3 regions of the Pantoea sp. App145 genome follow, and region 2 is predicted to be linked to each of the others. Evidence: predicted binding sites of a transcription regulator. Region 2 holds the regulator's gene; each other region holds the start of a gene.
The links. The regulator LexA, encoded in region 2, represses DNA repair genes until DNA is damaged. The targets are predictions, from matches to a motif close to TNCTGTATGTACATACAGNA.
Positions count from the first base shown of each region.

Region 1 (9,923 bases), 140 kb from region 2:
ATCACCACGCCAATGCTGCTGATGCAGGCCAGCGAAGATCGGGTGGTGGATAACCGCTCGCAGGATTTGTTTTGTGAGGCGATGGCGGCGGCAGGGCATCCCTGCGAAGGCGTCACGCCCTATGTGATTGAGGGTGCGCGACATGAGATCCTGTTTGAAACAGACGCGATGCGCGCCCAGGCGCTAAACGCCGTGGTCGATTTTTTTGCACGCCACGTTTAATTGATTATTGATACCTACAACCGAGGTTTACATGTACCACATCGTCGCATCCGACCTGGATGGCACGCTGCTTTCTCCGGACCATCGCCTGACACCTTTTGCTCGCAGCACCTTGCAGGAGCTGGTGGCACGCGATGTTCATTTCGTCTTTGCCACCGGTCGTCACTATATCGATGTGGGGCAAATGCGCGACAGTCTCGGCATCCCGGCTTATATGATCACCTCCAACGGTGCGCGTGTGCATAACGCCGACGGCGAACTGATTTTCAGCCACAATCTGGATGCCGATATCGCGCAGGATTTGTATGGCCTGAAATACCATGATGAGCAGGTGCTGACCCACGTTTACCGTGATGACGAATGGTTTATTAGCCGCCATCGCCCGGCCGAGCAGGATTACTTTCGCGAGTCGGTGTTTAACTACCAGGTGTATCAGCCCGGCATGTTGCCGACGGATGGCATCAGCAAAGTGTTCTTTACCTGCGACGAACCGGAGCATCTGATCCCGATGGAACAGGCGATTGAAGCGCGCTGGGGCGATCGGGTTAACGTCAGTTTCTCGCTGCCGACTTGTCTGGAAGTGATGGCGGGTGGCGTTTCCAAGGGGCACGCGCTGGAAGCCGTGGCGAAGCAGCTCGGCTATTCACTGAAAGAGTGTATCGCCTTTGGTGACGGTATGAACGATGTGGAGATGCTCAGCATGGCGGGCAAGGGCTGCATCATGCGCAATGCGCATCAGCGCCTGAAAGACACCTTGCCAGCGCTGGAAGTGATTGGCAGCAACGCCGAAGACGCGGTGCCACATACGCTGCGTAAACTGTTTCTGGCATAAAAAATTTCTGCGTTTCGTAGCGGCGCGATTTATCGCGCTAATGTGTGCCATTCGGATTGCGCGATAAATCGCGCCGCTACAGATGTTTGTATTTTATTCAGTTGTAAACCAGATAATTCAACCAGACAGCGACAGTTTGTTTACACTAGCGGCACTGTTCATTTTGGGGTCGTTACTGTGCCGTTATTGATCGTTACCACCATTCTGTGGGCTTTTTCCTTTAGTTTTATCGGGGAATATCTGGCGGGCCAGGTGGATTCCTGGTTCTCGGTGCTGATGCGTCTGGCACTGGCAGCCATTGTCTTTCTGCCCTTCCTGCGCTGGCGTGGTTATCGTGCCTCGACCATCCTGCTGTATATGCTGGTGGGGATGCTGCAATTGGGCATCATGTACCTGCTCAGCTTTGAAGCCTACCTCTATCTCAGCGTGACGGAATTCCTGTTATTTACCGTCATGACGCCGCTGTATGTCACCCTGATCTACGATCTGCTCAGCCGACGCCCGTTGCGTATTGGCTACGCCTTCAGTGCCTTGCTGGCGGTGGTCGGCGCAGCGATTATTCGTTATGACAAAGTCAGCGACCACTTCTGGTTTGGTCTGTTGCTGGTGCAGGCGGCGAATATCTGTTTTGCCATCGGCATGGTGGGTTACAAGCGTTTGCAGGAGACGCGCCCGATGCCGCAGCACACCGCGTTTTCCTGGTTCTACCTTGGCGCAGTGATCATTGCGGTGATTGCCTGGTGCCTGTGGGGCAATCCCAACAAGCTACCGACCACCTCGCTGCAATGGGGCATTCTGGTGTGGCTGGGCGTGGCCGCGTCCGGGTTGGGCTACTTTATGTGGAACTATGGCGCTACCCAGGTGGATGCAGGCACACTGGGTATCATGAACAATATGCATGTGCCGGCAGGATTGCTGGTAAATCTGGCGATCTGGCAGGAAAAACCACACTGGCCGAGCTTTATCGCCGGGGCCATTGTGATCTTCGCTTCACTTTATGTGCATAAACGCTGGGTACTGGGAAAAACCGCGACCAGCCATTAAGCCTTTTTGACAGGGGCCGGGCGCTGCACCAGCGTCAGCCCTTTCAAAAAGTTACGCAGAATCTGGTCACCGCATTCGCGGTAATTCTTATGATCCGGATTACGGAAAATTGCGCCGATCTCCGCCTGAGAAACCTTAAAGTTTGCCTTCAGCAAGATCTCGGGAATGTCCGTGGTTTTCAGGGCAAACGCGATACGTAACTTCTTCAGGAAGATATTGTTGTTCATGCGGCGCTCAATCGATGGCGCAGGCGCATCTTCGCTCTTACCACGACGATGGAAAATCAAACCGTTGAGGAAATAACCCATCAGCACATCCGGGCAGGGACGAAAAGCGGCATCATCATCTTTCTTCAGCCACGCCTGCACATCTTCCAGCGGCACATCGCAACTCGCCAGGGCGAAAATCTCCACCACTTTGCTGTCGCTTAAATCCAGCATATAGCGCACGCTGCGCAGCACATCGTTATTGGTCATGGTGAAAATCTCCTGGTCACGGGTTGAGGCGGCGCATTATAGAGTAGGCCGTTTCAGGAAGACAGCGGTTGTAACGAACCGGGGCGCGATGCATCGCGCACAAAAGGCAGATGATCACAGGCATGCTGGCGGGCAAAACGCGCGAACGCCTCCAGCACCGGCTGACGCTGCTCACCGTCACGCATTGCCGCGTACAAACGGCTCCACAACCCTTCACCCAGCGTTTTGGTCACCACCAATCCCTGATGTTCAAAACTCTCCACGACCCAGTGGGGCAGCGCCGCAATCCCCATGCGCGCTGACACCATCTGGATCATCAGCAACGTATTATCGACACTCTTCAGCGCCGGGCTGACTCCCGCCGGCTGCAAAAAATGCCGCCAGATATCCAGCCGCTGACGCTGTACCGGATAAATCAGCAGGACTTCATCCGCTAAATCTTCCGGCGAAATATGTTCGCGCTGCGCCAGCGGATGATCCGGTGCCAGCACCAGCCGCACTTCGTAATCAAACATCGGGGAATAGAACAACCCGCTGCGCGGCAAAATATCGGAGGTCAGCACCACATCCAGCTCGCCCTGCTGCAACGCGGGTTGCGGGTCGAATGTCACGCCGGATTTAAAATCCATCACCACCTGCGGCCAGCTCTGACGGAAATTATTCAGCGCTGGCGTCAGCCACTGAATACAGCTGTGGCACTCAATGGCGATGCGCAACGTCGTCTGATGCGGCTCATGGCAAGCCTGCAACGCCTGCTGAATCTGCGGCAGGATCTGCTCAGCCAGCTGCAACAGGATCTCCCCCTGTGGCGTAAAACGTAGCGGCTGGCTCTTACGCACAAACAGGCGAAAGCCCAGCCGCTGCTCCAGGTCGCTGAACTGATGAGATAACGCCGATTGCGTTTGATGAAGCTGAGCGGCGGCGGCGGCCAGAGAGCCGGTATGCCGTAACGCTTGCAGCGTCCGCAGGTGTTTGAGTTCGATCATGAGAATCCTTCACATCGAGATTGAACAATTTGCGCTTGAGGAACATACAGTACCCGCAGAATATAGCGGTGTAAACATCTGGACGGCTAAACATCTGATTGTAACCTAAGCTGCTCAATAAAGAATACCTGGAGGACATCAAATGACCATTCTGAACCATACACTCGGTTTTCCTCGCGTCGGTCTGCGTCGTGAATTGAAAAAAGCCCAGGAAAGTTATTGGGCAGGTAACAGCTCACAGGAAGATTTGCTGGCCGTGGGGCGTGAGCTGCGTGCACGTCACTGGCAACAACAGAAAGAAGCGGGCGTGAACCTGCTGCCGGTGGGTGACTTCGCCTGGTACGATCACGTACTCACTACCAGCCTGCTGTTAGGCAACGTACCGGCCCGCCACCAGAATAAAGACGGCTCCGTTGACCTCGATACCCTGTTCCGCCTCGGCCGTGGTCGTGCACCGACCGGCGCACCAGCCGCCGCCGCCGAAATGACCAAATGGTTCAACACCAACTATCACTACATGGTGCCAGAATTCACCCAGGGTCAGCAGTTCAGACTGACCTGGACCCAGCTGCTGGACGAAGTGGACGAAGCGCTGGCGCTCGGGCATAAAGTTAAACCCGTGCTACTCGGCCCGGTCACTTACCTGTGGCTGGGTAAAGTCAAAGGCGAACAGTTTGATCGCCTTTCGCTGCTGAAAGATATCCTGCCGGTTTATCAACAGGTGCTGGCTGAACTGAAACAACGCGATATTGAATGGGTGCAGATTGATGAGCCAGCGCTGGCGCTGGAACTGCCGCAGGAATGGCGTGCCGCGTTCAAACCGGCTTACGACGCGTTGCAGGGCAAAACCAAACTGCTGCTGACCACCTACTTCGACAGCATCGGCCAGAACCTTGATGTGATCAAAGCGCTGCCAGTGCAGGGGCTGCATGTTGACCTGGTACACGGCAAAGATGATATCCAGCACATCAATCAGCAACTGCCAGCAGAATGGCTGCTGTCTGTTGGGGTGATCAACGGTCGTAACGTCTGGCGTGCCGACCTCAGCAGTTGGTTCGAACGCCTGCAACCGCTGGTGGGACAACGCAAACAACTGTGGATCGGCTCTTCCTGCTCCCTGCTGCACAGCCCGATCGACCTGAGCGTGGAAACCCGTCTCGATGAAGAAGTGAAAAGCTGGTTTGCTTTTGCCCTGCAAAAATGTGCCGAGCTGTCCCTGCTGAGTAACGCGCTGAACAACAACGATGCAAAATCCCTCGAAGCCTGGAGTGCGCCAATCCGTGCCCGTGCCCACTCCAGCCGTGTGCATAACGCCGCTGTGGCGGCGCGTCTGGCAAAAATCCAGGCCAAAGATACCGAGCGTAACAGCGCCTACACCGAGCGTGCTCAGGCGCAGCGCAACCGCTTCCATCTGCCAGCATGGCCGACCACCACCATTGGTTCATTCCCGCAGACCACTGAAATCCGTGGCCTGCGTCTCGACTTCAAAAAAGGCAACATTGATGGCGGTCACTATCGCACCGGTATCGCTGAGCACATCAAACAGGCGATTGTGGAACAGGAACGTCTGGGGCTTGACGTGCTGGTACACGGTGAAGCCGAGCGTAACGACATGGTTGAATATTTCGGCGAAAACCTCGACGGTTTCGTGTTCACTCAGAACGGCTGGGTACAGAGCTACGGTTCACGCTGCGTAAAACCGCCGGTGATTATCGGAGACGTCAGCCGCCCGGCAGCCATCACCGTAGAGTGGGCGAAATATGCCCAGTCGCTGACCGACAAACCGGTTAAAGGCATGCTCACCGGTCCGGTCACTATCCTGTGCTGGTCGTTTCCGCGTGAAGACGTTAGCCGAGAAACCATCGCCAAACAAATTGCACTGGCGCTGCGCGATGAAGTGGCTGACCTGGAAAAAGCCGGTATCGGCATCATCCAGATTGACGAACCGGCGCTGCGTGAAGGTCTGCCGCTGCATCAGTCCGACTGGGCTGCCTACCTCACCTGGGCGGTCGATGCGTTCCGCCTCAACGCGGCGGTGGCGCAGGATGACACCCAGATCCACACCCATATGTGTTATTGCGAGTTCAACGACATCATGGACTCCATCGCCGCACTGGATGCGGACGTGATCACCATCGAAACCTCACGTTCCGATATGGACCTGCTGGATGCGTTTAAAGAATTCTCATACCCGAACGAAATCGGCCCAGGAGTGTATGACATCCACTCACCGAATGTACCCAGTGTGGCGTGGATGGAAGACCTGCTGCGTAAAGCGGCGCTGAGTATTCCGGAAGAACGTTTGTGGGTGAATCCGGACTGCGGCCTGAAAACCCGTGGCTGGACGGAAACCCGTCAGGCTCTGGCCAATATGGTGGAAGCGGCGAAAAAACTGCGCGGTGAAACCGCGTAATCGTTGGATAAAATGTTGTGTTGATACGTTGGGGCGCGCAAGCGCCCCCTTTTTTATTACGCGTCTGGTGCAACGCCATACTGCTTAAACCAGGCAAGCATTCGCACCCAGCCATCCTGCGCCGATTCCGCGTGATAGCTCGGACGATAATCAGCGTGGAAGGCATGGCCCGCATCCGGATAGACCACGATCTCCGCTTTGGCATTGGCGGCACGCAGCGCCTGGCGCATCAGCTCAACGCTCTCCAGCGGAATCCCTTCATCCTGACCGCCGTACAGGCCCAGCACCGGCGCATTTAAATCGACGGCGATATCAATCGGATGCTTTTGCTGCTTCAGCGTCTTGTCGCCAATCAGGCGACCATACCAGGCAACTGCTGCACGCACCTGCGGGTTGTGCGCCGCGAACAGCCAGCTAATGCGTCCACCCCAGCAGAAGCCGGTAATGCCCATACGACGGATATCACCGCCGTTGCGTGCGGCCCAGTTGGCGACGTGGTCGAGGTCCGACAGCACCTGTGAATCCGGCACTTTACTCACCAGCTCTTTAAACAGGGTCGGGATATCGTGGTATTCACTGGGATCGCCTTCACGGAAATACAGTTCTGGTGCCACCGCCAGATAACCCTCCAGCGCCAGCCGACGGCAGACATCACGAATATGCTCATGTACGCCAAAAATCTCCTGCACCACCAACACCACTGGCAGTGTGCCTTCATACTCTTTTGGCCGGGCATAATACGCTGGCAGGTTTTCCCCCTGGCTGGGGACCGAGGTTTCTCCGCTATGGATTGCCTCGCTGTGGGTAAGAATGGTGGTGCTCGCAGTCGGTTGTACGGCGGGGGCAAAGCCGCCAGTTGCAGATTTTTGTGCCATATTGTCTTCGGTTTTCATTGTTCTCTCCGTGCTAACAATCGCGCAATCACGTAACTATAGCCTGGCCGCTGTGGCCGGGCGGGTGTAGGGAGCAGAGGGGTTACGCATGAGTTCTTCCTCTTCTATTAACATTGCCGTTTAAACTTACACAGCACAGCTTGTAGCAATTCAGAATGGCAGACGACCAATGTGTGATTCATGTCACGTTATGTTTTTCTGATAATGTAACTTTCATTATCGATAGTGAAATTAGTCACATATTTATCCCGCCTGCTGACGTAAAGTGGCGCGCATATCCCTTATCTACCAGGAGTCTGTTATGGCCCAGTCTGACGTTTTCCACCTTGGCATCACCAAAGCCGACCTGAAAGGAGCCACGCTGGCCATCGTTCCCGGCGATCCTGAGCGCGTAAAGAAAATCGCTGCGCTGATGGACAACCCGCAGCACCTGGCGTCGCATCGTGAATTCACCACTTATCTGGCCGAGGTGGACGGCAAACCGGTAGTGGTTTGCTCCACCGGCATTGGTGGCCCGTCAACCTCCATCGCGGTGGAAGAACTGGCCCAGCTCGGTGTGCGTACCTTCCTGCGCGTCGGCACCACCGGTGCCATCCAGCCGAATATCAATGTGGGTGATGTGCTGGTCACCACGGCTTCGGTTCGTCTGGACGGTGCCAGCCTGCACTTCGCGCCGATGGAATTCCCGGCGGTCGCTGACTTCACCTGTACCACGGCGCTGGTCGCCGCGGCAGAAGCCTGTGGTGCGAAGACCCACATTGGCATCACCGCCTCCTCTGACACCTTCTATCCCGGCCAGGAGCGTTACGACACCTTCTCAGGCCGTGTGGTCAGCCGCTTCCAGGGCTCGATGAAAGAGTGGCAGCAAATGGGCGTCCTCAACTATGAGATGGAATCCGCTACACTGTTAACCATGTGCGCCAGCCAGGGGCTGCGAGCCGGTATGGTGGCGGGCGTCATCGTGAATCGTACGCAGAAGGAGATCCCGGACGCGGCGACCATGAAACAGACTGAAAGCGACGCGGTGAAAATTGTAGTCGAAGCGGCGCGTCGGTTGATCTAGCGCGCCCGGTAACCGGCGATTTTCAGATTTCGTCGGTTACCTGAAACGGATGCGCGTCAATTCAGCGGATAACTGAGAAATTTCTATGCGCAAAACGGTTCCTGTTCAACGTCCTGCCTTTATGGTCAGCCCTCAGGCGCGTGTCGAAGATGCGGCAGCGCGTTTCCGCCAGGCGATGGCGGCGGCTGATTTCCCTGTCGCGCGTCAGTGCTGTGAAGAAGTGTTGCGTGTTATGCCGCACAACATGCAGGTGCTAAGTGATTATGCGCTGGCGTTGATGCGTGTTGGCGAATACCAGAAATCCTGGAAAACCTACCAGAAAATCTATCAGGCTACGGCGGATAAGCGGGCGCAGGCGGCGGAAACCTGGCTCGACGGTCTCACCGAAGTCTGTGGCTGGCTTAACAAGCCGGATGAGGTGGCGCGTTACGGGCTGGAATCGTTGCAGCAATCCGACCGGAAATTCAGCGCCGGGCAAAAGCACCCTCTGCCAGCAGAAGCACCACCGGCCTTTGCGGCGTCTCGCCCACAGGAAAATATCATTGCCTTCAGCCTGTATGGCGACCAGCCACGCTATTGCGAAACCCTGATAAAAAATGTCGAGGTGGCACGCGAGCTTTACCCGGCGTGGACCTGCCGTATCTGGCTGGATGACAGCGTACCGCAACATGTCTGGCAGCGTCTGGCGCAGCCCAATGTACAGCTGGTGGATATGTCGCACGAGAAAACGCTGTTTCCCACCCTGTGGCGCTTCCTGGTGATGGATGATGCCAGCGTCAAACGTTTTATCGTGCGGGATGCGGATTCGCTGCTTTCCGAGCGCGAACTGTCCGCGGTGGAGGCCTGGCTGCAATCACCCTATTGGTTCCACCATATGCGTGACTACTTTACCCACACCGAATTGCTGCTGGCGGGAATGTGGGGCGGGTGTAACGGCGTATTCAGCAACATCGAACAGCAGATGCGTGATTTTATTACCCGCTACCAGGGCAGCGAACGTTTTACCGACCAGTATTTCCTCAAACTGGCGTTGTGGCCAACGGTACGCGACAGCCTGCTCAGTCACGACGATATTTTCCATTTTCACCAGGCTGAAGCCTGGCCCGCTCATGATCCCATTCGCTGGCAGACTGACCGTTTTCATGTCGGCAGCAATGCGGGATTCTCCAGCATGGCAGGTAAAGCCAGCCATGCCGATGCGGCGATGCAGCAGGTTGAACTGACCTATGGCGACCAGCGCTGGTGTTATCCGGCAAAAGTGCGTGGCGGTGAATGGGCGTTACCGATGCCTTTTTTCCTGATTGATGCATGGAAAGCGGGTGAACTTACGGTGCAGGCGCTATAAGCCTGCCATCTGGCAAAATTGTCTGGACATTTATACAGTGCGCCTCTACCTTTTCCCTCAGCGAGAGGATCCACGGGGGAATTATGGATCAGCAACTTATCATTATCAGCGGCGTACTGGCGCTGGCCGGGTTCGGCCTGGGCTGGATAGTGGCGCAGCTGCGCGCGGGCCATCAGCACGCCAGCTTTTTAACCGAACGCCGCTTGCTGGAAGATGCACAGCAGCGCCAGCAGCAGCAACTGGAGCTGACGCAACAGCAGGTACAGCAGCGTGAACAGGAGCTGCGTCAGCTGCATGGTGCGCTGAGCGGTGCGCAGGAGCGCCTGCAACAGCTTGACTACTGGCGTGGCGAAAGCGAACAGCTGAGCCGTGAACTGCGCAACCAGCTGGAAGTGAACAGCGCGCAGGAAGCCGAGCTACGTGAAGTCACCATCCGCCTGGAAGAGACGCGTTTCGCCGCTGAGGAGAAACAGCGTCTGCTCACCAACAGCGAACAGCGCCTGAGCGCGCAGTTCGAAAATCTTGCCAATCGCATTTTCGAAAACAGCGGCCGTCGTGTTGATGAACAAAACCGCCAGAGTCTGAATAACCTGATCAGCCCGCTGCGCGAGCAGCTGGACGGTTTTCGTCGTCAGGTAAATGACAGCTT
Region 1 covers NZ_CP133290.1:2,612,680-2,622,602, reverse strand. Annotated here, with positions in the region: gene pldB (lysophospholipase L2) at 1-222, shown strand, start outside; gene yigL (sugar/pyridoxal phosphate phosphatase YigL) at 254-1,054, shown strand; gene RCF31_RS11975 (carboxylate/amino acid/amine transporter) at 1,232-2,098, shown strand; gene RCF31_RS11970 (DUF1456 family protein) at 2,095-2,574, opposite strand; gene metR (HTH-type transcriptional regulator MetR) at 2,628-3,560, opposite strand; gene metE (5-methyltetrahydropteroyltriglutamate--homocysteine S-methyltransferase) at 3,703-5,973, shown strand; gene RCF31_RS11955 (dienelactone hydrolase family protein) at 6,030-6,866, opposite strand; gene udp (uridine phosphorylase) at 7,168-7,929, shown strand; gene RCF31_RS11945 (tetratricopeptide repeat protein) at 8,015-9,274, shown strand; gene rmuC (DNA recombination protein RmuC) at 9,358-9,923, shown strand, end outside.
Region 1: metR (HTH-type transcriptional regulator MetR) is a predicted target of LexA. The motif match lies at 3,593-3,612, and genes of this name have one in related genera.

Region 2 (9,923 bases):
GAACGTGGTTTTACCCATCGACGGACGAGCTGCAACGATAATCAGATCCGAGCCCTGTAAACCGGCGGTTTTTTTGTTCAGATCCTGATAACCGGTATCCACCCCGGTAACACCATCGTGCGGCGTGGCAACCAGCGATTCAATGCGCGATACCGTGGCTTCGAGGATTTGCTCAATGTTTTTCGGGCCATCATCTTTATTTGCGCGCTGTTCCGCGATTTTAAAGACGTTAGATTCGGCGAAATCGAGCAGATCTTCACTGCTGCGCCCTTGCGGATCATAACCGGCATCGGCGATCTGGTTCGCCACCGAGATCATTTCTCGCACCACCGCACGTTCACGTACGATATCCGCATAAGCGCCAATGTTCGCGGCACTTGGGGTGTTTTTCGCCAGTTCGGCCAGGTAGGCAAAGCCCCCCGCCATATCCAGCTCACCACGTGTTTCCAGCGATTCCGACAGCGTAATTAGATCGATAGGTTGACCGGCTTCCAGCAGCCGTTGCATTTCGGAGAAGATCAGCCGGTGTGAGCGATTGAAAAAATCATCCGCGACCACACGCTCGGACACATTGTCCCAGCGCTCGTTATCCAGCATCAACCCACCGAGTACCGACTGCTCCGCCTCAATGGAATGCGGCGGCATTTTCACACCTTCCAGCTGACGGTCGCGGGGTTCGTTCGATTTGTTGGTGGGTTTATTTCCTGCCATAGTGAATGCATTACCGATCTTAAGTAGTGACGCGCAAGTATAACGTCACAGGCTGAACAATCACAGGAGTCAGAATGGCAAAGCGTATTCAGTTCAACGAACACGGCGGCCCTGAAGTGTTGCAATGGGTGGATTTTGATCTTGCCGATCCCGCTGAACATGAAGTGCAGGTAGAAAACCGGGCGATTGGCATCAATTACATCGACACTTACGTGCGCAGCGGATTATATCCGGTCGCGGCGAAGCCATCCGGGCTGGGCACCGAAGCGGCGGGCGTGGTGAAAAAAGTCGGTTCTGCGGTGACGCGTTTTAAGGCGGGCGACCGCGTGGTCTACTGCCAGTCATCCCTCGGCGCGTACAGCGAGGCGCACAATGTGCACGAAGATCGTCTGGTGATTTTGCCGGAGCGAATCAGTTTTGAGCAGGGAGCCGCCTCGTTCCTGAAAGGTCTGACGGTGCAATATCTGCTGCGCCAGACCTATAAAGTCAAACCGGATGAGACGTTCCTGTTTCACGCGGCGGCTGGCGGAGTTGGCCTGATTGCCTGCCAGTGGGCGAAAGCGTTAGGTGCGCACCTGATTGGCACCGTCGGCTCAGCCGAAAAAGCGCAGATGGCCAAAGATGCCGGTGCCTGGGCCACCATTAACTATCGCGACGAGAATATTGCGCAGCGTGTTAGCGAGCTGACGAACGGTAAAAAAGTGGCGGTGGTGTACGACTCCGTCGGTAAAGATACCTGGGAGCCTTCACTCGATAGCCTGCGCCGTCATGGCCTTATGGTGAGTTTTGGTAATGCTTCCGGTGCCGTAACCGGTGTCGATTTGGGGATTCTGAATAAGAAAGGGTCGCTGTTTGTCACTCGCCCTTCGCTGTTCGGCTACATAACTAACCGTGAAGAACTCGACAGCGCCAGTGCTGAACTGTTTTCTCTGATCGCCAGCCATGCGATTAAAATCACCGTGCCGGAACAGCAAAAATTTGCGCTGAGCGATGCGGCCGAGGCTCATCGGGTGCTGGAAAGCCGCGCCACGCTGGGATCCAGCCTGCTGATTCCCTGACGCCAGAAAGCAAACGGGGCTTCCCGTAGGAAGCCCCTTTTTCTTTTTTATAGTTCGCGCTGGTGTAGGGACAGCGGCGATGAATTCATTGTTGACTCAACGGCAGCTATCCTGGCAGAAAACATAAGTAAAAAATATGTTTAATTGCGTATTTGTACTAAGCAATGATTAACTCTGTGATCACACCCGCATTTAGCGCCAGCCATTCTTCTCTAACTTACTGATTTTTCTTTTCAGTCGCTGCATCTTTATTTCACCATCAGGCGTGGTGAAGGCTCGATATAACCAGACGGCGACCACGGCCAGCACCAGCCACGGCAACAATTTAATAACAAGCGCAAACAACCCACCGAGGAACATCAGCACCGTTGCAACAATCAGCGCCGCAATCACGCCCAGCAATGACACGCCGGTCAGCAGCAGCATGAGAAAAAAGCCGATAATAAATAATATTTCCACGAAGGCTCTCCTATGTTGGTAACAGGAGAGGCATTACAAGATGCGTGCCAGAATGAGAATTGCGCTAACTCGCTGATATTGTTGGATGTCGTGCGAATTGCGTGCAGATGAAATGGTGAAATTGACTAACTTGTGGTGTAAATAAAACCGTGTTCTGTGATGCCAGATCATAGATCTGCCATAACAGCGCGATAAATCGCGCCGTTACGAATCCAATCAGGCTTCCTGTGGGATCTTATCCGCCACCAGTGCCAGTGCGGCTTCCAGCACACGCACATCCGCTCCCGGTTTGTGCGCATTTTCGCTCAGATAACGACGCCATTGGCGTGCGCCCGGGATTCCCTGGAATAGCCCCAGCATATGGCGTGTGACGTGGCCGAGGTAAGTCCCCTTCGCCAGTTCCGCTTCGATATAAGGGTACATACTGCGCACCACCGCCACAGGATCCACCACCGGGGTATCACGCCCAAACAGTTCACGGTCAACCTGCGCCAGAATGCCGGGGTTCTGATAGGCTTCGCGTCCCATCATCACACCATCCATATGTTGCAGGTGGATTTTCGCCTCTTCCAGCGTTTTAATACCGCCATTGATAGCCATAGTTAACTGCGGGAAATCGCGCTTCAGTTGGTAGACGCGTGGATAGTCGAGTGGCGGGATCTCACGGTTTTCTTTCGGACTCAGACCCGAAAGCCAGGCTTTACGCGCGTGTATAATGAAGGTGTCACAACCCCCCTGCTGCGCCACAGTGCCAACGAAATCGCACAGGAATGCGTAGCTATCCTGATCATCAATGCCGATGCGGGTTTTCACCGTCACCGGAATGCTCACCACATCGCGCATCGCTTTAATACCATCCGCAACCAGCGCAGCTTCTCCCATCAGACAGGCACCGAAGCGACCATTCTGCACACGATCGGACGGACACCCTACATTAAGGTTGATCTCGTCATAGCCACGCGCTTCTGCCAGCTGTGCACACTGCGCTAACGCCGCCGGATCGCTGCCACCCAGTTGCAGTGCGACCGGATGCTCATCCTCGCTAAAGGCCAGATAATCGCCCTTACCATGAATGATTGCGCCGGTGGTCACCATTTCGGTGTAAAGCAGCGTATCGCCGCTTAACTTGCGGTGAAAATAACGACAGTGACGGTCAGTCCAGTCGAGCATGGGAGCAATGGAAAAACGTTGCGAAGAGAAAGTATCGGTCATGAAACGCAGTAAATCCGGGGTTAAGTGATGACAATCTGCGCAATCATACCACAGGATTGACGGGCGACACAGCCGCCCGTCGGTGTGAAGAACATCAATCAGAAGTTAAATCCGAGCTGCACCATCGCACCCCAGGTATTGTCTGCGCCAACCGAACCGGCCAGATCCAGATGTACCGTATTGTTAAACGGCGACAGGCCAAAACCGGCAGTGAAAACGTTGGTGTCATTCGACTTCATATCGGCGCGATAGCCGGCACGCAGCTGCAACCAGTCCAGCACACGGTACTCGCCACCGACGCCGATATACTGGCTACTGTCTTCTGATTTAAAACGCTTAGTTTGCGTCAGATCGACATCGCCAGTCAGGGTCACAGGACCGTAGTTCCAGGCCAGACCGGTAGTGACCAGCGGACGGATTTGGTAAGTATCGCGATAGCCATCCACTTCTTTGGTATCGATGTTGCGCGAAATCAGGTTCTGACCGGTCAAACCGAAAGTCCAGTTGTCGGCAAAATCAGTGGCGATACCGGCATCCACGTTGAAACCGGTATCGGAACTGCGATAACGGCTGTTGTTGATGTCGCTTTTGTCGTAGTTGTAAATGCTGGCGGTGTAATTATACAACCAGGTTTTCTGCAGCTTTGGCGTGATGCCTACAGAGACCGGATGGCCTGCAATGGTAAACTGGTGCGCCACGGAAATACCGTAATCAGTCACTAACGCCGCAAGCCCATTGGCACTGGAGCGCAAATTATCTTCATCACCCGGCACCGGAATGATGGTCCCGTCGGCCACGCCGTTCAGATAATCTATATCGCTTTGCGCCACATTCGCACGAACATGCGCAGTGCCGTAAGCCTTGGTGATAAACGCAAAGGGCAGCGTCTCATTAGGCACGGTGACAGCCAGCGCCACACCCGCCGAGCCATCTGCTTTGTTACCCCGCAGGTCACTCAACTGATTCGCCATATCCCCTGCTGCGGCTTTAAGCTGCGGGTAGCCGTTGAGATAATCCTGGAAGGTTAAGTTATTGATGACATCCTGATAACGATCGACAGTATCCGTAATGTCATCGACTTTATTAATCAGTTTGTCTTTATCGGTAACCTGCACACCCGCTGAAGGGAAAATGATACTTACGTCATCATCAGGTTTTGCTTTGGTCATCAATGCCGGGTTCGCCAGTACCGCGGAGCTCCAGGTGGAAGACGCAACACCTGTGCCGCCCATTGCGTCATTACGTGCGTCGTACCAGGTACCTGCTGCCAGAGCTGAAGAGGAAAGAAATACTGAATTAAAAACAACAAGATAAGCAACTTTATTGCGCCTGAATAATGTCTTCACCATGAGCCTGCCATCACCTTTCAAATGTCGTGACCAAGTCATCGACGAAACAATTTACCAGCCCTTATTGTGAACCTGGGCTAACGATTTATTGCTGTGAAATAAAAGGAAATAGCACTGCTATTCGCAGAATTGACTGCTGGCGCAGCAATCTGTCGTGTATTTATGCAAAAAATTAAACGATATCTAAATTGAGGCCAGCTATTACTTAAGCCCTTTTGAACCTTAGACGCTAAGTCGGTGAGTTGCAAAGCAAAAACCGATTAGCCGGTTTGATAATAAATCCGTAATAAGGAACGCAGATGACAATATGAGGAAAAAAGAGGAATAACACTGATATTAATCTTATGAAAAACAAGATTTTTCCTGGCAATCTTCAGCGAGAAAAGCAATCACAGCAGCGTAAAAATTTGTGTGATAAAATAACATCACTCGGCACCCGGAGAACACTTATGTCAAATTTGTCGCCAGACCAACTTCTGAACCAGGCTGAAACGCTTTGCCTGCAACGCGGCGTGCGTCTGACCACACAACGTGCCGAAGTGCTACGCCTGATGGCCGAGCAAAATGGATCGATCAGTGCTTATGATTTACTGGATCAATTGCGCGTCAGTGAACCCCAGGCAAAACCGCCAACCATCTATCGTGCACTGGATTTTCTGCTGGAGCAGGGATTTATCCATCGCGTTGAATCCAACAACAGCTACGTGGTCTGCCATCATTTTGATGAGCCTGCACACACTTCAGTGATGCTGGTTTGTGACCGCTGTGCAGCCGTCAGTGAAAAACATGCGCATGGCGTTGAAAAGATCATCTCCGGATTGGCTGAACAAGCGGGTTTTGCGTTGCGCCATAGCGTGATTGAAGCCCATGGACTCTGTGAAAATTGTGCCGAAGTGGAAGCCTGTACCCATCATGAAAGTTGCGATCATGATCATCAGATTGAAGGCAAAAAGCGGTTGAGGAAGGGATAAATGGCACCTCCTTGTGCCAACCCGATCATCAGGATCGGAGCCTGGGAGCATCGTCCTTAAACGGGTCCATTACCAACGGTGATCCTTGTTGTGACTTTCCCAGTCTTTCACTTCACGCTCGGCCTGGTCTTTAGCGTAGCCATAGCGTTCCTGAATTTTACCGACAAGCTGATCACGTTTCCCTTCGATGACGGTCATATCATCATCAGTCAGCTTGCCCCATTTTTCTTTCACTTTCCCTTTGAATTGCTTCCAGTTTCCACTCGCTTCGTCTTTGTTCATAACCGTTCTCCATGTCATTTCCAGTGAGTTGACGGCATACCCATTCCCTGAAGGTAAAAGCCGATATAACACGCTACTTAATTGCGTTGTTAAGGATAATTATAGTAGACAATGAATATCAGGTAGCACACTTACGGATTAATCTGTAATTAATAAGTTATATTCCACTATACGAAAACCAACTGTCATGACGCCAGTGGCGGCGCCAGACCAGCCACAACGTGAGTCCGCGTAATGCCAGAAATACCGTCACCGCCAGCCACAAACCATGATTTCCCAACCAGGGTAAGGTGAGCAACGACAGGCCATAACCCAGCGCCGCCAGCGCCATGCTGTTACGCATTTCCCTGCCACGCGTCGCGCCGATAAACATGCCATCCAGCAGATAACACCATACCCCCACCAGGGGCATCACCACCTGCCACACCAGGTAACGGTCGGCGGCTGCGCGGAGTTCGTCCAGCGAGGTCAGCAACCCGACAATTTGTACCCCGCACAGGGCATACATCATGGCGAACAGCAACGCCACCAGGCCTGCCTGACGGCATGCCGCGTGCCAGACCAGCAACAACTGGCTGCGATCTTTCGCACCAACCGCTTCACCAGAGCAGGCTTCAACCGCATAAGCGAAACCATCCAGTGCGTAGGCTGTGAAAGTGAGAAACATCAGCAGAACCGCGTTGACTGCAACCACATCTGGCCCAATGCGCGCGCCAAAGATCGTCAGAGAAGCAAAACAGATTTGCAGCAGAAATGAGCGCAACATAATGTCGCGATTGAGACGAAACAGGCGGGCGGCACCACCGCGCCAGCTCTCTTTCAGCAGGGTGAAATCAATACCACGTAGCTTTAATACCCGAGCTACCATCAACAGCCCGACACCCAGGGTGACGTATTCGGCCAGTGCCGTAGCCGCAGCAGCGCCTGCCACTCCGCAGTGCAGGCCGAGCACAAACAGCAGATCCAGCAGAATATTGACCAGGTTGCCCACCACCAGCAAAACAACGGGTGCGCGTGCATACTGCACACCCAACAGCCAGCCCAGGAGTACCAGATTAGCCAGCGTAGCGGGAGCACTGAGCCAGCGAATCTGAATAAACAGTTGCGCCTGTTGCTGTACCGCAACGCTGCCTCCCATTAGCGCAGCCGCCAGATTGCTGACAGGTGTGCGCAGCAACATAAACAACACACCTGCGATCAATGCGATAAGCAACGGTTGGGTAAGCGCACGCGCCAGCGCCGTTTTATCGCTGGCACCAAATGCCTGGGCAGTCAGTCCGGTCGTGCTCATGCGTAAAAACAACAGCAGCATAAAAATGAAGCTGGTTGCAGTGCTACCCACTGCCACGCCACCGAGATAGATCGGACTGTCAAGATGGCCAATCACCGCGGTATCCACCACGCCGAGCAACGGCACCGTGATATTCGAAAGGATCATCGGCAGCGCCAGCCGCCAGAGTGTCTTATCAGAGGAGGAAAACAGCTGCATCAGCCCGTCCCGGTTTGTGCTGCGCTACAGTTATTTTGGCAAATCAAACCACGGCAGCGCAGAGGCGCTACCGTAGTGGGGGATTTAAAGGATTAAAGCCATTCGCCGTTGCGCACGATACCCACCGCCAGCCCTTCAACGGTGAGTGACTGTTCACGGGTATCGACCACAATCGGCTGGAAGTCACTGTTTTCTGGCAGCAGCTGCACAATCGCGCCCTGCTTTTTCCAGCGTTTCACTGTGACTTCATCATCAATGCGCGCCACCACGACCTGGCCATTGCGCACTTCCTGAGTCTTGTGTACCGCCAGTAAGTCACCATCCATAATGCCGATATCTTTCATCGACATGCCGCTAACGCGCAACAGGAAATCAGCGGTGGGTTTGAAGAGGTTGGCATCAACCTGGTAGTGAGCCTCGATGTGCTCCTGGGCCAGTAACGGTTCACCCGCGGCGACACGGCCAATCAGCGGCAGCCCCTCACTGGCTTCTTCTTCCATTAATAAACGAATACCGCGCGACGCTCCGGAGACGATTTCAATCACGCCTTTGCGTGCCAGAGCCTTCAGATGTTCTTCTGCCGCATTCGGTGAGCGGAAGCCCAGTTGCGCAGCAATTTCCGCACGCGTTGGCGGCATGCCCGTCTGGTTGATATGGTCGCGAATCAGATCATAGACCTGTTGCTGCCTGCTGGTTAACGCTTTCATCCCGCCCCCTGGTTGTTTATACAGTCGCTGTGAGTATATACAGGTATTGGCGAAATGGAAACCAAAACTGAGGGAAAAATCAGCGAGTTGATGAATCCGGAATCCTTATCGCAAATGCGACCAAAGCAGCGCGATCCAGACGAAAATAGCCAGTAAGATAGCTAACAATACGGCAGCCGACCCCATGTCTTTCGCGCGTCCGGCCAGCGGATGACGCTCCTGACCAATGCGGTCGACGACGGCTTCAATGGCACTATTCATAATCTCAACGATGACCACCAGCACCACAGAACCGATCATGAGTACGCGGGAGATCGCGTCAACATCCAGCCAGCATGCCACCACAATCGCCACCAGTGCGGCGATAGCCTCCTGGCGAAATGCCGCTTCATGTTGCCAGGCGGCGCGCAATCCCTGCCAGGAATAACCGGCAGCTTTCACTATCCTGAGAATACCGGTGACGTTATTTGCCATGTCGTTGAACCCTTTACTCGTTTTGACGTCAATGTCTGGGCAGCCGGGAATGGCACGGCCACAGATCTTCGCGGCACTTTCTGGTATGCTTGCCGCGCTTTGCTAACAAGAGGCTTAAAGTTGTCTATGTCAGGTTGGCGTAAACTTTATTATAAATTATTGAATTTACCACTCTCCATTTTGGTAAAGAGTAAGGCTATTCCGTCGGATCCTGTGTCTGAACATGGGTTAGATTCAACGCGGCCAATCCTATATGTGCTGCCTTATGATTCCAAGGCCGATCTACTCACACTGCGTTCGCAGTGTCTGAAACACGATCTGCCGGATCCGCTTACACCACTGGAAATTGATGGCACGTTGTTGCCACGCTATGTCTTTATCCACGACGGTCCACGCGTTTTCCCTTATTTCGTGCCGAATCTGGAGTCAGTGAAGCTATTTCATGACTATCTCGATCTGCATCGCAGCAACCCCGAACTGGATGTGCAAATGCTGCCAGTGTCGGTGATGTTTGGACGCGCACCAGGCCGTGAAGTACAGGGTGAACAGACGCCACATCTGCGCATTCTTAACGGTGTACAGAAGTTCTTTGCCATTCTCTGGCATGGCCGCGACAGCTTTGTCCGCTTCTCGCCGACAGTGTCGCTACGTCAGATGGCAACCGAGCATGGAACTGACAAGTCAATTGCGCAAAAACTGGCCCGCGTGGCGCGTATTCACTTCGCCCGCCAGCGTCTGGCTGCCATCGGCCCGCGTTTACCCGCCCGCCAGGATCTGTTTAACAAGCTGTTGCAATCGAAAGCCATTGAAAAGGCTGTGGAAGATGAAGCGCGCAGCAAAAAGATTTCCCATGAGAAGGCACAGCAGAACGCCATTGAAATGATGGAAGAGATTGCGGCTGACTTCTCCTATGAGGCCATCCGCGTCACTGACCGCGTCATGGGATGGATGTGGAGCCGACTCTATCAGGGTATCAACGTCAATGGCGGCGAGCGCGTACGTCAGCTGGCACAGGATGGTCACGAGATTGTCTATGTTCCCTGCCATCGCAGCCATATGGATTACCTGCTGCTCTCCTATGTGCTTTACCACCAGGGTCTGGTACCACCGCACATCGCTGCCGGTATCAATCTTAACTTCTGGCCTGCCGGTCCGATTTTCCGTCGTCTGGGTGCGTTCTTTATTCGCCGTACCTTTAAAGGCAACAAGCT
Region 2 covers NZ_CP133290.1:2,471,013-2,480,935, forward strand. Annotated here, with positions in the region: gene dnaB (replicative DNA helicase) at 1-711, opposite strand, end outside; gene RCF31_RS11300 (quinone oxidoreductase) at 786-1,769, shown strand; gene pspG (envelope stress response protein PspG) at 1,962-2,228, opposite strand; gene dusA (tRNA dihydrouridine(20/20a) synthase DusA) at 2,445-3,440, opposite strand; gene RCF31_RS11315 (conjugal transfer protein TraF) at 3,539-4,789, opposite strand; gene zur (zinc uptake transcriptional repressor Zur) at 5,239-5,760, shown strand; gene RCF31_RS11325 (CsbD family protein) at 5,830-6,042, opposite strand; gene dinF (MATE family efflux transporter DinF) at 6,200-7,531, opposite strand; gene lexA (transcriptional repressor LexA) at 7,624-8,238, opposite strand; gene RCF31_RS11340 (diacylglycerol kinase) at 8,344-8,712, opposite strand; gene plsB (glycerol-3-phosphate 1-O-acyltransferase PlsB) at 8,839-9,923, shown strand, end outside.

Region 3 (9,923 bases), 2.1 Mb from region 2:
TCAGACGTCTGTTGCAGGCTCGTATGGATGAACTGGCACAGCTGGTAGGGCAGACATCACGGCAGAAGTCGGTGATGGGCGCTTACGGCAAGCAAGGCAGCGTACTGGTGCCGCGCGAATCGGTCTGATTTTTTACCCTCACGCAGCGGCAGTGGAAGATCCTTTCCCCGCCGCTGCGTTTTTTTCCTGCCTTTATTGCTGCGCAACGCTCTGCGTCGGCCGCAAAATTTCCGGCTCAATATTCTGAATCACCGCTTCATTTGGCCGCGCCGCCACTTCCTGTAAGGCCTGCTGACATTCAACTGTCGGGCGCTCCACTTTGCGCATGCGCAAACCATCGTAACGCAGCTCACCATTTTGCAGTCGCAGCGGCATCACGCGTACCAGACGCGTCACATTGACCCACTGATCGTCAAAACGCGTCAGTTTGCCCGGCTTGGCGATCACGCGTTGCCATTGACGGCAATCCAGCGTATCCCCCTTCGCACCGATGATCAGACTCGCCATCGCCTGGTCACTGATAAGCTTGCTCTGCGGCCCTGTGGTTTGCCAGTAACCCTGCAATTCTGCCGGAGGCGGGGTTTTCACGGCGGCTTCATAGTTGTTAATCTGCGCACAACCGGTCAGCGCCAGCGCCGCCAGTATCATCCACTTTTTCATCTTCGGTCCCTACACTCGCTTCAATGGCGGCTACGTTATAATTTTTCCAGTGAGTTTCGCAAGCTATCTGCGCGCTGGTTGTTCGTATCACGCTCTTTTTCCGTCATAGAAGCGCGCCCGGGCGACAACCCGGCTGCGGCACGTTACACTACGCGCCGAGTCGATCAGCAGGAATTCCGCATGAAAACACCAGAACAATATTACGCCCAGGCGCGCGAGATGTTTTTTGCCGCCCACCCTGATTTCCAGTCCGCACTGGATGAACTGACGGAGCAGGATGCCCAGCAGGCGAGCATGACATTAGCCGCCCTGCGCCAGTGGCACGCGGAGCGTATCTACGCCGCATTTCTCCGCCAGAAAAATCTCGACGGTATGCTGTTTTCCATTCAACTCGCCGAGCCAGACAAGGAAGTGGCGGCAACCGCTATCGAAACTTATCTGAAATCACACGCTACGGCGCTGGGAATGACGTGGGAAGAGTTCTGCATCAAAAACGAACTCTGACTCCGCAGCACGATTTCATCTGGCCCTAAAAAGCTCAAAATGATCAGGATAAAGTTGTACAACTCAATAAAAGTTGTATAACTTAATCTCACGACTTCGGTCGTAGATTGTCCTTGAACGAATGGTGCCTTTGCACCGCCTCTGGAGGTGTTGCTGGATTTCCACCTCCAGAGGTAAAATTTTTTTGCTACTCTTCGCGTTCAATCGCCTTCACTTCTACATAACGCGCCACGGCCAGCAGGCGGTTAATGTGCGTCAGCAACAGATCCACATCGGACTGCAAGAACTCCTGTGATGAGCGTGATGCCGTCACAATGGCGTCCTGCACCGTGTCACTGATGGTCAGCGAATTATCCTGTTTGGCCTGAATCAGCAGCGCAGCAATCAGCAGCGACTGTGCTTCCACCTGTGCCATGAGTTCTTTTGCTTCCACATCCATTTTTGCCATCTTGAGCAAAATATCGATGACCAATTGCCGCATGTTTACCCCCTGGAATGTAAAGTATCCTGATCAAAGATAATATTTTCGTCTTATCCCTTCCCGCCGCTTGATACTGTTTTTATTTACAGTAATATGACGCTCTGATTCATTAAATGGAATGCCCTGATGTTTGTGGAGCTGATTTACGACAAGCGCAACGTAGCGGGATTGCCTGGCGCGCGCGAAATGATTTTGCAGGAACTGGAAAAACGTGTGCAGCGGGTGTTTCCGGAAATTGAAGTGCGGGTTAAGCCGATGGAACGCAATGCCATCGAAACCGACATGAGTAAAAACGAGAAAGCCACCCTGGCACGTATCATCGAAGAGATGTTCGATGAGGCTGATATGTGGCTGGTGGCTGATTAACCACCAGCTCCATCGGCTTAGCTTTCCTGCTCGCTATGATTGATGGCGATTTCCAGATCCTGAATCGCCTGATCAATATCATCCAGCAATTTTCCCTGCCTGTTGATCAACCCATCAAACCGGGTGGCATACTCTTTATCTTTATATTCACCCGCATCGAAGGCCAGCCAGTGACTGGAAAGCATTTCAGTATTGGTTTGCGCGTAATGACGCATCTCTTTTAGCTGTGAGGTGACATCACGCAGGTAGTCAGTTTTGGTTTTGATTGCCTCTGAATCACTCATGCTATTTTCCTTTTTCTAAAAATTGCCAGTTTTAATAACGTGCGAATGATTAAAGTTAGTAGAAAATAGCGGTAACGCCTTAGGAATAATCGGAACTGATTGCAGATCAATGTCGGGCAAAAAACCCGCACAGTGGCGGGTCAAATAAGACAAAACTACGGCAAAAATTACAACACGTCGGTCAAGTGATCGACGACAACCCTTCCGTTTACATCGGTTTGCGTAATGCGATAACTGACGCACCAGGAACGCTGGATACACATTTTATCAAACAGGGACACCCGCCCTTTATGTTCGCCATTCGCACCGATAATGCGCCATTCAGTAATATCTTCCTGACCGCGATTGTTAAGCCTTTGCATACCCTGTTCTACTAAGCGATCGCTATCATCAATCTTCAAATAATCACGCAACATTGTACTCACCTCCCGTTAACGAAGGTTACATTACGCTTTTTATTTGTCGTTTCAATCTAATTTTTTTATCGATAAGTGAGTAACAACCTGATGCAGAAAGAATCCGACTTGACGTAAACCCATCGCCACGTTCCAGCCGGTGAAAGGAAGGAAAGCAACGGCAAAGATAAATCATCTGTCATATCGTCTTTTTCCGTCATCGCTCTGTTAATGTAGGTCACACAAAAATAATGCTGTGGAACCTGCCATGCTCTCAACCGTCCTTTATCGCAGCCATCTGTGCGACCATGTTCCGGTGAAAACTCTGGAAGATATGGTTGATAAAGCCAATAAAAAGAATGAATTATCGAATGTAACGGGCATTTTGTTATTTGATGGTCTGCATTTTTTCCAGCTGCTGGAGGGACCGCCTGAAGCCGTGCAGTCTATCTATGATCGGATCTGTAAAGACGCGCGTCATGAGAACCTGGTGGAATTGTTGCATGACTATGCTCCCGCCCGCCGTTTTGGCAATTCCGGTATGGAGCTGTTTGACCTGCGCGAGCATGATAAGGCCACGGTGTTGCAGGCAGTGCTGAACAAGGGGACATCTAAGTATCAGCTTACCTTTGAAGATCGGGCGTTACGTTTTTTGCGTACCTTTGTCGAAGCCAGAGAAAAAGAAAACTATTTTGAAATTCCGCCGGCCAGCACCTGGGAATTTATCGCTGATAGCGGAGAAAAGGTGCTTATCGACGTTATTCCCGATCCCACCACGCAGTGCCACTTTGCCTTTCAACCGATTATCGACCCGTTCTCACGCGAAGTCCTGGCGCTGGAGGCGCTGATTCGCAGCGCGGATGGCGGACCGCCACAAAAGTTCTTTGCTCCCTACAGCCGCAAGCAAGCCTATGAGGTCGATCTCAAAAGTAAAAGCCAGGCCTTTAAGCTGGCAAAACAGTTCGGCATTCCGGAACTGACGCTGTCGATTAATCTGTTACCGATGTCGCTGGTGATGGTGCCCAACGCCGTGGATTATTTGCTGGCTGAAATTCGGGCCAGCGGCCTGGTGCCTGAGCAGATAGTGGTGGAGGTGACCGAAGATGAAGCCATCTCGCGTGCCGATGAATTCGCCGCCGCAATTAAACAATTAAAGGCCGCCGGGATCAGCGTGGCGCTTGATGACTTTGGTGCCGGGTTTGCTGGCCTGTCGCTGCTGGCAAAATTTCAGCCCGATAAGATCAAAATCGATCGCAGCATCATCAAAGACGTACACAAAAGCGGCCCGAAGCAGGCTATCGTGCATGCCATGATTAAGTGCTGCTCCTCACTGGAGATTTCAGTGATTGCCGAAGGGGTAGAAAAAGCTGAAGAGTGGATGTGGCTGGAAGCTGCCGGGATCAGCAAATTCCAGGGTTTCCTGTTTGCCCGCCCGCAGCTGAACGGCATTCCTGCCGTGGCCTGGCCGGAGATTCAATAGGTTTTATGATGCCATAGCAGACAGGCCACCCGCAGGTAGCCTGTCTTGAAATTAATGCCCCACCCGGCGCTTATCTCCGGCACTCGTAATTGGCTTAGCTCTTGAAGGGGCAGAACAATCATCTCAGATTATTCCCAGCGAAACTTAGCAATAGTTGCTAAGTTTATTATTAGCCTGGAAACAGTATGTTTCGGGTATTAACTCTGTTTCTACACCGACATATTCATGATGTCGGTGTAAGCCGAGACCAGCTTGTTTCTGACCTGAATTCCCATCTGCATTGAAATCGATGATTTCTGCAAATCGACCATCACGTCGTTCAGTGCGACGCCTGGTTTACCCATCTCAAAATCCTGCGCCTGGGTGCGTGCGTTGTTCTGGGTGTCGCTGATTTTATCCAGCGCGGCTTTCATGGTGGCTGCAAAATCCACCTGCTGTGTGGTGTCACTCTGCTGACCGCTGGCCTGCACCGATGTCAGCTGGAGCTGCTGCAGAACACCATCAATTGCCTGAATCGACATGCCATTACCTCGTTGAAGTTGATCCGAATTTTCACGATGGAAAAGTTAGCACACTGTCAATAAGACAAAGGCGCTAAATGACTGCAAAAAACCCGGCTTATTCAGCCATCAAATTTCGCGATTCAGAAAATAATGCAAAGCATTGGAGTGGAATTTCATTTTTCGACGTTTCAGGGAGTCAGTTTTGTCACCACAACACACCCGGTCAATTATGTCAGGCAGGAATCGGTCATGAATGCGAGTGCAGCCGCTACACAGGATACAACAAAGAAAGGCTTCAGTGACCTTATCGCCCGCCTGCGCGCCAATCCGCGAATTCCCTTAATTATCGCTGCCGCTGCGGCTATCGCAGTGGTTTTTGCATTGGTACTGTGGGCCAAAACCCCGGATTATCGCGTCCTTTATAGCAACCTTTCCGATGAGGACGGCGGCGCAATTGTTACCCAGCTGACCCAGATGAACATCCCTTACCAGTTCTCAGAGACTGGCGGTGCGCTGATGGTGCCTGCAGAAAAGGTGCATGAACTGCGCCTGCGTCTTGCCGAGCAGGGGTTGCCGAAAGGGGGTTCGGTCGGTTTTGAATTGATGGATAAAGAGAAATTCGGCATCAGTCAGTTCAGCGAACAGGTTAACTATCAACGTGCGCTGGAAGGTGAACTGGCGCGCACCATCGAAACGCTCGGCCCCGTCAAAAGCGCTCGCGTCCATCTGGCAATGCCAAAACCGACGCTGTTTGTTCGTGAACAGAAAGCCCCTTCTGCCTCAGTCACCCTGAACCTGCAACCAGGACGTGCGCTCGATGAAGGCCAGATTCAGGCCATCGTGCATATCGTCTCCAGCAGCGTCCCCGGTCTGCCGCCGGGTAACGTCACGGTGGTGGATCAGGCCGGTCGCCTGCTGACCCGTTCTGACAGCGAAGGGCGCGATCTTAACGATGCCCAGCTGAAATTCACTTCCGAAGTGGAAGCACGTTATCAACAACGCATCGAAGCTATCCTCAACCCGATTGTTGGCCAGGGCAATGTGCATGCGCAGGTGACGGCGCAGCTCAACTTTGACCGCAGCGAACAAACCGACGAGAAATATCAGCCGAACGGTGGTCCGGATAACTCGGCGATCCGCTCACGCCAGACCAGTACCAGCCAGCAAAACGGCAGCCCTTATCCGGGTGGCGTACCGGGTGCATTGTCTAATCAACCGGCTCCGGCCAATACGGCACCGGTCACCAACCCGCCAGCCAATAATGCCAACGGCCAGAACGCCAATGGGCAGAACAACGCGGCGAATGGCAGTACCACCAGCACCGCTCAGAACAGCGGCCCGAGCAACTCGCGTCGTGACGACACGGTGAACTACGAGCTGGATCGCACCATCCGTCACACCAAAGTGAATGTCGGTGATGTGCAGCGTCTGTCGGTTGCCGTGGTGGTGAACTATCGCGCTGACGACAAAGGCAAACCTGTTGCCCTTAACGACCAGCAGATTAAGCAGATTGAAGACCTGACGCGTGAAGCGATGGGCTATTCGCAGACCCGTGGCGACAGCATCAACGTGGTGAACTCACCGTTCAACATGACTGAGCCTGCCGGTGGCGACCTGCCCTTCTGGCAACAGCAGTCGTTCTTTGATCAGCTGATGACCGCCGGTCGCTGGCTGCTGGTCGCACTGGTTGCCTTCATCCTCTACCGCAAGCTGGTCCGTCCGCAGTTGCTGCGTAAACGTGAACAGGAACAGGCTGCCGTTGAAGCTGCTGCCGCCCGCGCCGCTGCGCAGGAAGAAGAGCAGGCCTACAACGTGCAGCTCAGCAAAGATGAAGTGGATCAGGAGCGTAAATCAACTAACCGCATGAGCGCGGAAGTGTTGAGCCAGCGCATCCGCGATATGTCTGAAAACGATCCACGCGTTGTTGCGCTGGTGATCCGTGAATGGATGAGTAACGAACTATGAGTCTGACCGGTACTGAAAAAAGCGCCATTCTGATGATGACCATTGGCGAGGATCGTGCGTCTGAGGTGTTCAAACACCTCAACCAGCGCGAAGTGCAGCATCTGAGTGCGGCGATGGCTAGCATGAAACAGATTTCGCACAAGCAGCTGACCGAGGTGTTACGTGAGTTTGAGATGAATGCCGAGCAGTTTGCCGCGCTGAGTCTCAACTCCAATGACTACCTGCGTACGGTGCTGGTCAAAGCGCTGGGCGAAGAACGCGCCTCCAGCCTGCTGGAGGACATTCTCGAAACGCGTGAAACCACCAGCGGGATGGAAACCCTCAACTTTATGGAGCCGCAGGCAGCGGCGGACCTTATCCGCGACGAACACCCGCAGATTATCGCCACCATCCTGGTCCACCTCAAACGTGGCCAGGCGGCAGATATTCTGGCGCTGTTCGACGAGCGTCTGCGTCACGATGTGATGCTGCGTATCGCCACCTTCGGCGGCGTACAGCCAGCGGCGTTGGCAGAGCTGACCGAAGTGCTCAACAGCCTGCTGGATGGTACCAACCTCAAGCGCGCGAAGATGGGCGGCGTAAGAACCGCAGCAGAAATTATCAACCTGATGAAAACCCAGCAGGAAGAAGCGGTTATCGAAGCGGTTCGCGACTTCGATGGCGAGCTGGCACAGAAGATCATCGACGAGATGTTCCTGTTCGAAAACCTGGTGGAAGTGGACGACCGCAGCATCCAGCGTCTGTTGCAGGAAGTGGAATCCGAGCAGTTGCTGATCGCCCTGAAAGGTGCCGAGCAGCCGCTGCGCGAGAAGTTCCTCAAAAACATGTCCGCCCGTGCGGCCGACATCCTGCGCGACGACCTCGCCAACCGTGGCCCGGTGCGTATGTCGGCGGTGGAAAACGAACAGAAAGCCATCCTGCTGGTGGTACGCCGTCTGGCAGAAGCAGGCGAAATGGTAATTGGTGGTGGCGAGGAAACCTATGTCTGATGCCTTTTCCGCCCGTCCGTGGCAGCCCTGGCAGCCTGATGATTTAGGGCGTTCGTTTGATGCGGAACCGGAACCGTTGCCGCTGGAACCTATCAGCAACGAAGAGCTGAGTCCCGAAGATGAGCAGCAGCAACAGCTGGAACGTCTGCAACAGCAGATGCGCAAAGAAGCTCAAACCCAGGGCTACAGTGAGGGTTACCAGAAAGGCCATGCCGAATCACAGCAACATGGTTATGACGCCGGTTTTCAGCAGGGATTAGCCGATGCCCAGCAGCAGCAGGCTCCTTTGCAGGCGCGTATGCAGCAACTGGTGACGGAATTCCAGCACACCCTGGAATCCCTCGATAGCGTGATAGCCGCGCGACTGATGCAGCTGGCACTGGAAGCCGCCCGTACGGTGATTGGCCAGGCGACCACGGTCGATGGCAGCGCCCTGCTGCGCCAGATCCAGCAGCTGATCCAGCAGGAACCGATGTTCAGTGGCAAACCGCAACTGCGCGTCCATCCTGACGATTTGCAACGTATCGAGCAGACACTCGGCCCGACACTGGATCTGCACGGCTGGCGTCTGCTGGCTGACAGTACCCTGCACCCCGGCGGCTGTAAGCTCAGTGCCGAGGATGGCGATCTCGACGCCAGCGTGGCAACGCGCTGGCAGGAATTGTGCCGCCTGGCGGCACCGGGAGAGTTCTGATGACTACGCGCCTCAATCGCTGGCTCGGGGCGCTGGACGCCTTCGAAGAGCGTATTTCTCAGGTCCAGACCGTGCGCCGTTATGGTCGATTGATTCGTGCCACCGGCCTGGTGCTGGAAGCCACTGGCCTGCAACTGCCGCTCGGAGCCACCTGTGTGATTGAACGCCACGATGGCGCGAATATTACCGAAGTGGAAAGCGAAGTGGTCGGTTTTAACGGCCAGAAACTGTTTCTGATGCCGCTGGAAGAAGTGGACGGCATTTTGCCCGGTGCCCGCGTTTATGCCCGCGTCACCGGCGATAACGCCCACAGCGGTAAACAGCTGCTGCTCGGTCCGCAACTGCTGGGCCGCGTGCTCGATGGCAGCGGCAAACCGCTGGATGGTCTGCCCTCACCGGAAACCGGCTATCGCGCCCCGCTGATCACCGCGCCTTTCAACCCGTTGCAACGTACCCCAATCGAAGATGTGCTGGATACCGGTGTGCGCGCCATTAACGCCCTGCTCACCGTCGGTCGCGGCCAGCGTATGGGCCTGTTCGCCGGTTCCGGTGTCGGCAAAAGCGTGTTGCTCGGCATGATGGCACGTTACACCAAAGCCGATGTGATTGTGGTGGGGCTGATTGGTGAACGTGGTCGCGAAGTTAAAGAGTTTATTGAAAACATTCTCGGTGCAGAAGGCCGTGCCCGTTCGGTGGTGATTGCCGCACCGGCGGATGTCTCACCGCTACTGCGTATGCAGGGTGCCGCCTATGCCACGCGCATCGCCGAAGATTTCCGCGATCGGGGTCAGCACGTGTTGCTGATTATGGACTCTCTCACCCGCTACGCCATGGCCCAGCGTGAAATCGCGCTGGCTATCGGCGAGCCACCGGCGACCAAAGGTTATCCGCCTTCGGTGTTCGCGAAACTGCCTGCGCTGGTGGAACGCGCCGGGAACGGCACCCACGGCGGCGGTTCCATCACCGCCTTCTATACCGTACTGACCGAAGGCGACGATCAGCAGGATCCGATTGCCGATTCGGCGCGTGCCATCCTTGACGGCCATATCGTGTTATCGCGCCGTCTGGCAGAAGCCGGACACTATCCGGCGATTGATATTGAAGCCTCGATCAGCCGTGCCATGACGGCGCTGATCGATGAAAACCACTACGCACGCGTGCGTCAGTTTAAGCAACTGCTCTCCAGCTTCCAGCGTAACCGTGACCTGGTGAGTGTGGGGGCTTATGCCGCAGGGAGCGATCCCATGCTGGATCGGGCCATCAAGCTCTATCCACAAATGGAGGCTTTCCTGCAACAGGGGATTTTCGAACGCAGCGACTACGACGATGCCTGCCTGCATTTACAGGCGATGTTCGGTTAACCCGGTGTTAAGGGGAATGCAATGAAAACGGCCAATGCTATTGATACATTGCGCGATCTGGCGGAACAGGACCTGGAAAAAGCGGTTATTCATCTCGGTGATATGCGCCGCGGTCAGCAACAGGCGGACGAGCAGCTGCATATGCTGCTCGATTACCAGGATGAATATCGCAACAAGTTAAATCAGGACATGTCAGGTGGCATCGCCAGCACCCGCTGGACCAACTACCACCAATTTATTC
Region 3 covers NZ_CP133290.1:307,868-317,790, reverse strand. Annotated here, with positions in the region: gene fliT (flagella biosynthesis regulatory protein FliT) at 1-128, shown strand, start outside; gene yedD (lipoprotein YedD) at 193-660, opposite strand; gene RCF31_RS01430 (DUF6388 family protein) at 841-1,164, shown strand; gene iraP (anti-adapter protein IraP) at 1,352-1,645, opposite strand; gene RCF31_RS01420 (DinI-like family protein) at 1,772-2,011, shown strand; gene RCF31_RS01415 (hypothetical protein) at 2,029-2,295, opposite strand; gene RCF31_RS01410 (hypothetical protein) at 2,463-2,711, opposite strand; gene RCF31_RS01405 (diguanylate phosphodiesterase) at 2,959-4,170, shown strand; gene fliE (flagellar hook-basal body complex protein FliE) at 4,380-4,691, opposite strand; gene fliF (flagellar basal-body MS-ring/collar protein FliF) at 4,923-6,638, shown strand; gene fliG (flagellar motor switch protein FliG) at 6,635-7,627, shown strand; gene fliH (flagellar assembly protein FliH) at 7,620-8,321, shown strand; gene fliI (flagellar protein export ATPase FliI) at 8,321-9,682, shown strand; gene fliJ (flagellar export protein FliJ) at 9,704-9,923, shown strand, end outside.
Region 3: RCF31_RS01420 (DinI-like family protein) is a predicted target of LexA. The motif match lies at 1,717-1,736, and genes of this name have one in related genera.